4 regions of the Paenibacillus sp. 4624 genome follow, and region 4 is predicted to be linked to each of the others. Evidence: riboswitches for the same ligand, from Rfam matches in the RefSeq annotation. Region 4 holds a riboswitch; each other region holds the start of a gene.

Region 1 (2,204 bases), on a different contig from region 4:
TTGAAGGCATTGATTTTGAGATCGGTTATACGTATCCATTACTCCCCAAGATGACCATGACGATTGAACGTGGCGAAAAGATCGCGATTGTGGGATGCAACGGTGTAGGTAAATCTACACTGCTCAAAACGATCCTGGGCAAAATAGCGCCAATAAGCGGAAAAACGTTTCTCGGAGATTATTTGGAGACAGCTTACTTTGAACAGGAAGTACGAGCTGGAAATATTACACCGATCGATGATGTGTGGAACGAGTTTTCACATTTGACACAGAACGAGGTGCGAGGACATCTTGCGCGTTGTGGGCTCAAAAATGAGCATATTACGCGTCCACTTAACATGCTTAGCGGTGGGGAGCAAGCCAAAGTCCGATTGTGCAAACTGTTGATGCGTGAAAGCAACTGGGTTTTGTTTGATGAGCCGACGAACCATCTGGATGTCACAGCAAAAGCTGAACTGCAGCGTGCGTTGAAAGAATATAAGGGAACCGTTTTACTTGTATCGCACGAACCTGATTTTTATGAAGGCTGGGTCACCAAAACATGGAATGTAGAAGAGTGGTCCGAAAAAGCACGATGACAAAAAAATCCGATTGTGGTAATATAGGCTACAACTTCATATGAACACTAGGGGGGCCGCACGATGCGGCTGAGATGGAAGAATGCGATTCTGGACCCTTTGCACCTGATCTGGATCATACCAGCGTAGGGAAGTGGCGCGTTTCAGCGAAAACGGTAGTAAATTGATTCCTAACGTAAAAATGGGATCTTATTACATCGTAATGACAAGCGTTTGAATATCGAATAAACAGTTATCGGTTTGACTAATTGAACTGTTTACCAGGTTTGTCACACGTTTGTTATTGAACTGAACCTTTTTATACGCAGCCACTCCCCTACGGGAGTGGCTTTTTTGATTACAAATTTGTCATTACAACTTCTCCAAGCTTGTAGCTGAAAGGAGCGAGAACAAGGTTGAATGCCAGGATGTCAGAGCAAGATCAAGAGCGTGAACAAGATTGCCCCTTATTTGAACTACATGTAATATCCACGAATAGAGGGGAAAAAGAAGTTATGTTGAAGGCAGCCAAGCAAATCTGGCCTTACGTGCATTACATTCATATCCGGGAAAAGCATCTTTCACTGTATGAACGATACAACTGGGCAAAGTTGATGGCAGAGTCTGGTATTCCATCTTCCCGCATTGTAATTAATGGCGCGAAACGGGCTGCACCTGGTGATATTTTTCAAGGGATACATTGGAGCCAAGACATGCTGGAAAGAGCAAAACTAACAGTAAAGCCGGAAAACAAGCATGATCTGCGGCTTCGATTGGGGATATCGGTGCATTCGTTGCACGAAGCGAAAATTGCCGAAGAGTATGGTGCAGATTACCTTTTTTTTGGGCATGTGTATGCAAGTGCAAGCAAACCTGATGTAGCAGCGAGAGGGTTAGATGCATTGGCGGAAGTATGCTCCAGTGTAAAGGTTCCTGTTATTGCAATCGGCGGGATTCAGCCGTGTAACATTCGGGCTGTCAGGTCTGCGGGAGCCGGGGGTGCTGCTGTGATCTCAAGTGTGTTGAAACATGCAAACCCTGGTTATGCTGCTGCGCTCCTTAAACAGGCTGTGGAAGCGTGATGTGATTTCTTTCCGATCAAGAGCTGGAAATAATGCCAAGCCGAGAAGATGTGAACGTTGTTCAAACAAGGAGATGACAAAATGGTACAGAGCGGACTGAGTCAACCTGAGAAAGTCATAGGTTCATCATATAATCATGCTAAGTTTAAGCTGCTGACCCCATCTGAAAATTCAACGAAGACCCCAGAAATCTGTCATGCAGAAACCATCATTGTGGGCGGTGGAGTCATAGGCTGTGCGATTGCTTTTGAACTGGCATCCAGAGGTCAGGAGGTACTTCTTGTTGAGCAGTCGGAGATTGCCAGCGGAGCTTCATGTGCAGCTGCCGGCATGCTGGCAGCAGAAAGCGAAGATTTTGCACATCCATTCATGGCAAAAGCCGCGCATGAAAGCAGGGAATTGTTGCATAAGCACAAAGAGCAAATATCCGCTATAACTGGTATGGATATTGGCTTAAGGCGTAGCGGATTTATCACACCCTTTCGATCATACAGTGATCTAAGTAAGTACAAGGATAGACGAAATACTACTTCGGGAGTGCAACAACTTTGGTGGGATCGAAGCA
Region 2 (2,204 bases), on a different contig from region 4:
TGAAGTTATCCTGCGTCAGATTCCATAGTCGGAACGAGACAATGACGTTATGTTTCACGGCTTCACGAACAAAAGACAAGATGTTATGCAAGTATCCGTCACGATCGGTAGAACCTTCATGACCGTCAAAGCTGTGCAACGAGAAATTCATCTGTCTCAGTGCAGGTTTACCCAATAATTTATGCTGTGTCTTCGGCAGTAGCGTACCGTTGGTCGTAATGTTTACTTTAAATCCCTTGGCATGAGCCATATCCAGCAGCAGGTCAATTTTGGGATGAAGCAACGGTTCCCCTTTGACGTGCAGGTAAATATGTTTTGTGTGTGGTTTGATCTGATCCAATATATTATTAAAGACTTCAGGGTCGATGAATCCTTTGGCTCGCTTCGTTTGTGGACAAAAGCTGCATGCCAGATTACAGATGCTCGTAATTTCAATATATACTTTCTTGAACGTTTTCAACTCAGGGTCCCCATTCTGCCGGGAGGAACATCGGTCCTGCCCTCATTCGTAGTACGGCCATATGAGCCAATCCTCATTATATCGGTTTAACGAGCTAAGGTAAATCAGAACAGCGGATCAGTAACAAAGTCCAGTGTATTTTTTTATCCCCATTTCAAGACTTAAGTCCCCGCCCTATTTACATTAAGTCAAGATGGATATATGCTGAGTACATAACTGCATATCTTGTACATTTGCACTGGGGGAGCCTTGCGGCTGAGACGAATACGACGATTCGGACCCTTTGAACCTGATCTGGGTTATACCAGCGGAGGGAAGTGGAGCGGCTTTTAGTGGCAGTGGGGGATCTCTATCCTTGATGGGGATCAACTTCAGTTAAAACGTATAGCTCTGCTCATTTCTCCGGAAATGGGCGGGGCTTTTTTTGTATTTTGGCGATGTGGTTACTTATGTGCTGGTTGCTTGATGACCGAGAAACTAGCCAATCAAAATAAAATTCGAAACAAGGAGGAAATGACGATGTCTTATCTTGAACGTGTACGTTCACTCAATCCTTTGGTTCATAATATTACCAACCTTGTGGTTGCTCCTTTTACGGCAAATGGTCTGCTTGCCCTTGGAGCCTCTCCGTTTATGGCCTATGCCCATGAAGAAGTCGCTGACGTCGCTCGCATGGCCGGAGCGGTGGTTCTGAACATCGGCACATTGGATGAAAAGGTCGTTCAAGCGATACGTTTAGCCGGACAATCGGCTAATGCACATCATGTGCCTGTTGTCCTTGATCCTGTTGGTGCAGGAGCCACAGCATATCGTACGGATACGGTACAAATGCTGGTTCGTGAGCTTCGTCTTACGGTATTAAGAGGTAATGTCGCCGAAGTCGCCCATGTCATTGGTGTACCATGGAATATCAAAGGTGTGGATGCCGGGGTTGGCGAGGGGGACCGGATTGGCATTGCCGAGCGGGCAGCGCAGCAGCTTGACTGTATTGTCGTCATTACAGGCCAGTACGATATTATTACAGACGGATATCATACTTTCCTAACAAGCAACGGACATGCATTACTTACCCAAGTTACCGGTGCAGGCTGTCTGCTAAGCTCGGTGATTGGTGCTTTTGTTGCAATCGCCAAGCCGGGAAACGATATGCTGAACAGTGTGGTCGAGGCTGTTACAACCTACGGTGTAACCGCTGAACAGGCTGCAGCACGAACGGCTCATCAGGGGCCGGGCAGCTTCCAGATTGAATTGTTAAATCAACTGGCGCAGATGACACCTTCGCTGTTCTCCGAGCATGCACAAATTCGTCAGACTCGTGGAGGTATGTGATGAATATTGCTCAAGCGTTAACGATTGCCGGGTCCGATAACGGGGGCGGTGCAGGAATTCAGGCAGACCTCAAAACCTTTCAAGAACTTGGTGTATACGGGATGACGGTTATTACTGCAATCGCCGCGCAGAACACAACAGGGGTTCAAGGCGTCTTTCCGATTGATTACGATGGCATTGTCCAGCAACTTGATTCAACGGGAGCCGACTTTCAGCCGCGTGCCGTCAAGACAGGTATGTTATATAGTGCCGAGATTATTCGTCTTGTTGCGGCAAAATGTCAGCAGCACAGCTGGTCTAATCTGGTGATTGATCCCGTGATGGTTGCCAAGGGCGGTGCACCCCTGCTCCAGCAGGAGGCTGTGCAAGCACTCACCCAGGATTTGCTCCCCCTTGCCTTGCTTATCACACCTAA
Region 3 (2,204 bases), on a different contig from region 4:
GATGGCTTTAGCCTCGATTAAACAATTAGTCGAGTAATCATTTATCAAGATTTACAGTGTCTCAGTAAACAGAACGCACTATGGTAAAATCAGTATATTGAAGGGAGGGGTTGCTTCATGAATATGGAACCCAACCAACTGAATACACCCCAAGGCGAAGCCGCCAAACAAAGAGCAGATGAACTTGCCCGCCAAGCTCAGCGAGGCACATGGTTGAGTGGAGTTTTCACCACGATCATTATTGCTGCTGTGATTATTGGTATTTTATTTTGGATCGCTTACGGTAGAACTTCTTAAATCATAGGATTGCCCAGGAAATACTTTTGTCATAATGGACTGCGATACGATGATTTAAACCGACACAACGGCTGCTGGTCCCTTGAACAACTTGCCAAATACATAACGCACTAGCGGCCCTAATACAATCAACTGATACGGCAATGCCAGACCGAAGTTACGTACAATCGTATGAAGATAAGCGTTGATTACGGAATCTCCTTCTAGCTGACCTGCAGTATAGGCAGTAATGATGCCATATAAAGACATAAGCAAAACCATGCCGATCACCATGAAAAAGGACATCGTAACTACACCTTTGATTTTACTCGACCTCGCAAATGAGAAGGAAAATGTAATTTTTCTCGCTATCGGCCCCACGATAAACGATTCCACAAAAAAGGCAATAACAAAACAAAGCACAAATTGGAGAAATAGCTGCATGACGGACATCTGACCTAGCATGCCTGTATGCCATAGATTGAAGGTCATCATTACTACGACCATTCCTGTACACATCATAAGTCCAAAAACAACTTGTTCTTTCTTGCTAACTGGCAATATACTCATCCTTTCTGTAACTTGGATCATTATAGACAATCGGGCTCCCCTCACATAAGTGAACATTTTGTGAAAACTTTTTTAGTCCAACTCATGTAGACACAATCCTGTCCCTGGCCTATAATTACATCTAGTAATGCCCGTAACTTCATAGTTTCCCAGGGGAGTCGGAATTGGCCGGCTGAGAGTGTATCCCATCAAGATACTAACCCTTAGACCTGATCTGGATCATGCCAGCGTAGGAATCGGAGTATATTGGAACGGCACAGCTATAAGCTGAATGCCACTCTCTCACGCCTGCACGCGTCCCGGATTACGGGGCGCTTTTTTTGTTTTCTTTTGACAAGCAGAAACAGAAAAATGACGTTATTCGGATAACCCGCGAGTATAAATCTGTCGATTTATGCAAAAGGATTGGATATGAAGCCAAGGAGTACCCCGTGCCATCCGGCCGGACATAACGAAGGAGAGAATCACGATGAATTGGCGTAAAACGATGGGAATGTTGCTCATGTGTGTGCTACTAGTTACCGTGGCTGCATGTGGTGGCAAAGAAGCCGCTCCAGCAGAGCAGCAAGGTGCGACTGGTTCGGCGCAAACCAATGAGGAGAGCAGCACTGCACTGAAAGATGTGAAGGTTGTGCTCGACTGGACTCCAAATACGAATCATACCGGTCTGTATGCAGCGGTGGACCAAGGTTTTTATAAAGCAGCAGGTTTAAATGTGGAGATTGTACAGCCAGGAGCCGGTGGTGCAGATACGATGGTTGCCTCGGGTGAGGTACCGTTTGGCGTCAGTTATCAGGAAAGTGTCACTCAGGCACGTACGCAGGACGTTCCACTTGTGTCGATTGCCGCAGTTATTCAGCATAATACTTCTGGTTTTGCCGCTCCAGTAGATCGCAAGATCAAATCACCTAAAGACTTTGAAGGTAAAACTTATGGCGGCTGGGGTTCCCCGGTAGAAGAAGCGGTGATGCAATCCATTATGGAGGGCGAAGGTGCTGACGTATCCAAAGTCAAAAAGATTAACATGGGCGATGCCGACTTCTTCACAGCTGTGAAACGGGACATCGACTTTGCCTGGATTTTCTATGCCTGGACGGGAATTGAGGCGGAATTACGCGGAGAACCGATTGACATGTTATATGTAAAAGATTATGCCAAAGCGCTGGACTATTACACCCCTGTACTTGTGACCAATGAACAGACGATTCAGAAAGACCCTGAACTGGTGAAAGCTTTCCTAAAGGCCACTTCTGAAGGATATCAATATGCGATAGATCACCCTGAAGAAGCAGCGAACATTTTGCTCAAAGCTGTTCCCGATCTGGACAAAGAATTAGTAATCGCAAGCCAAAAGTGGC
Region 4 (2,204 bases):
TCTTCTCCACCTCTTCCTCAATGGAGGAAGATACGGCGGAATTGCCGATATTAGCGTTGATCTTCACGTGAAAATGACGACCAATCAGCATCGGCTCACTCTCCGGGTGATTGATGTTGGATGGAAGAATCGCCCGGCCACTCGCCAGTTCCTGCCGCACGAATTCAGGCTCTACGCCTTCACGAATAGCGGCGTACTCCATCTCTGGCGTAATCACACCCTGCCGCGCATAATGCATCTGCGTGACACACCGCCCAGCCTGGGCACGTAACGGTTGCCCGCGGAATCCCGGATACTCCTCTGCCCCGGCTCTTCGCCCTCCAGGCTTCAATCCGTTATCCTCCGGTTTAACCGCTCGCCCCTTATATTCTTCTACGTCACCGCGCTCCATGATCCAGTGATTTCGGAGCGCAGGTAATCCTTTACGAATATCCATCTGGAATTCGGGATCGGTCATCGGGCCGCTCGTATCGTAGACACGCAGCGGCTCATTATGCTCCACCCCTTGGGGAGTATGGGTATCATGAAGGGCAATTTCACGCTCCGGTACAGCAATGTCCGGTCGTGAGCCCTGAATGTAGACTTTGCGGCTGCCCGGGAAGGGTTGAACCCCTCCAGCCGCTCCGGTTTTCTTTTCCACCGGATGACCATCGCGAACTATTTCCTCAATTCCTATCTCTTGTCCCGTTTGGTTGCTTGTATTCATGTCTCCTGTTTCCTCCTCTGTGATCTTCTTTAGCCCATGTCGTCCAACATTATGACAGCTTTGACTTACACACCTGTCTGGATAAATGCAGAGCACAGAAGCACAGCAGGAATGACCCTGCACAAGCAGCCAAAATGATCCAAGAGACAACTTTTATGTACAGTCAACGAGAGAACCGCGATCACATCACCTAGAAATCCAGGCATGTATGCCGCAATTGTTATGCTGTCACTGCCATGGTGAAACACAACACATGAATCTCTGCTTGCCGCTGTAAATAAAAAAGCCGGTTCCGAAGGAACCGACTGATGTCCATCACCATACACGCAACAAGGGCATCTTCTGCCATACAGCATTGATCCCGGGTTAACGACTGTGGTGTTTGTGGTCATGTGGCCGATTACTTCCCTACGCTGGTATGATCCAGATCAGGTGCAAAGGGTCCGGAATCTCATGCGATCCCGTCTCAGTCCGGACAATTCGGACTCCCCCAGTAACGTAAACGTATTGCGGCGATCAAGCCGCTGTTCAACTTGAAAAATAACATTCAACCGACCCCGCCGGGTCGTCCATTACAGAGTAGCGTAATCTGGACATAAATACAACCTTAATATTCCAGAGAGAAAATTCCTTTTGAGCAAAACTTCAAGCAAGAGCCCGCCCCTATGGCAACATCAATCCCATTTGCACCGCTGCTTCTTTCAACACAGGTGCGTACTCATGTAGTGTCTCTTGCGAGAGCCTGCTAACAGGTCCAGACACGGAAAGTGCTGCTGCAATGTTGCCTCTGCGATCCATAATTGGCACGGACACAGCGGCAGCTCCCGGCTCGCGCTCCTCATAACTCGTTGCATATCCGCTCACACGAATGTCTTCCATCTGTGCCAGATACACGGCCGGATCGATGAATACAGGCCATTCCGGCCCATTCATCAGTTCCTCCCGATCCTCATCTGCGGCAAATGCCATTAACACTTTGCTGGAAGCGCCTACGGAAAGCGGCAGTCTGACACCTACAGGCGCGACCCGCCGAATCGCCTGATCACTCTGCACGGCCTGAATCCGAATCCGCTCACCGCCGTCACGAAGATAAAGACTTACCGTCTCGCCCAAACGATCGCGCAGTCTCTCCATTGCAGGTAAAAGCAAAATTGCAGGATCATCACTACGTGACATATGCGCTGACAGCTCCCAGATCCGAATACCCAGCCGATACTTTTCGGTTGCTGCATCACGTATCACGAACCCCCGATCCTCCAGTGTAGCCATCAATCGATGCACCGTACTTTTGTGCAAACCGATCTGGCTGGCAATTTCGGTGAGTCCAAGATCACTGCGCGTGGTAAAACATAATAATATATCCAGCGCCCGTTCTACAGCCCGGACGGTTAACTTGCGGTCTTCCATGGCATGATGCCCTCCTCATGTTTCATCACATGAAACTTGGTTACATAAATTATATGAGAAACGGTCTCATCTGTAAACCAGAAAGAAGCGT

Evidence for each region. A riboswitch is a leader RNA that binds a small molecule or an ion and turns the genes downstream of it on or off. The one in region 4 is predicted to bind thiamine pyrophosphate.
Region 1: linked by a shared signal. The riboswitch ahead of ABIE27_RS09065 (thiamine phosphate synthase) and the one ahead of ABIE27_RS28240 (hypothetical protein) in region 4 are both predicted to bind thiamine pyrophosphate.
Region 2: linked by a shared signal. The riboswitch ahead of thiM (hydroxyethylthiazole kinase) and the one ahead of ABIE27_RS28240 (hypothetical protein) in region 4 are both predicted to bind thiamine pyrophosphate.
Region 3: linked by a shared signal. The riboswitch ahead of ABIE27_RS25375 (ABC transporter substrate-binding protein) and the one ahead of ABIE27_RS28240 (hypothetical protein) in region 4 are both predicted to bind thiamine pyrophosphate.

The regions. Positions count from the first base shown of each region.
Region 1 covers NZ_JBNDJR010000003.1:313,938-316,141, forward strand. The annotation lists gene ABIE27_RS09060 (ABC-F family ATP-binding cassette domain-containing protein) at 1-578, shown strand, start outside; TPP riboswitch at 618-727, shown strand; gene ABIE27_RS09065 (thiamine phosphate synthase) at 986-1,639, shown strand; gene thiO (glycine oxidase ThiO) at 1,697-2,204, shown strand, end outside.
Region 2 covers NZ_JBNDJR010000006.1:4,587-6,790, reverse strand. The annotation lists gene ABIE27_RS14925 (radical SAM/SPASM domain-containing protein) at 1-460, opposite strand, end outside; TPP riboswitch at 691-793, shown strand; gene thiM (hydroxyethylthiazole kinase) at 980-1,789, shown strand; gene thiD (bifunctional hydroxymethylpyrimidine kinase/phosphomethylpyrimidine kinase) at 1,789-2,204, shown strand, end outside.
Region 3 covers NZ_JBNDJR010000013.1:29,709-31,912, forward strand. The annotation lists gene ABIE27_RS25365 (hypothetical protein) at 118-297, shown strand; gene ABIE27_RS25370 (hypothetical protein) at 352-867, opposite strand; TPP riboswitch at 988-1,100, shown strand; gene ABIE27_RS25375 (ABC transporter substrate-binding protein) at 1,316-2,204, shown strand, end outside.
Region 4 covers NZ_JBNDJR010000018.1:63,713-65,916, forward strand. The annotation lists gene thiC (phosphomethylpyrimidine synthase ThiC) at 1-706, opposite strand, end outside; gene ABIE27_RS28240 (hypothetical protein) at 772-1,098, opposite strand; TPP riboswitch at 1,095-1,208, opposite strand; gene ABIE27_RS28245 (IclR family transcriptional regulator) at 1,370-2,113, opposite strand.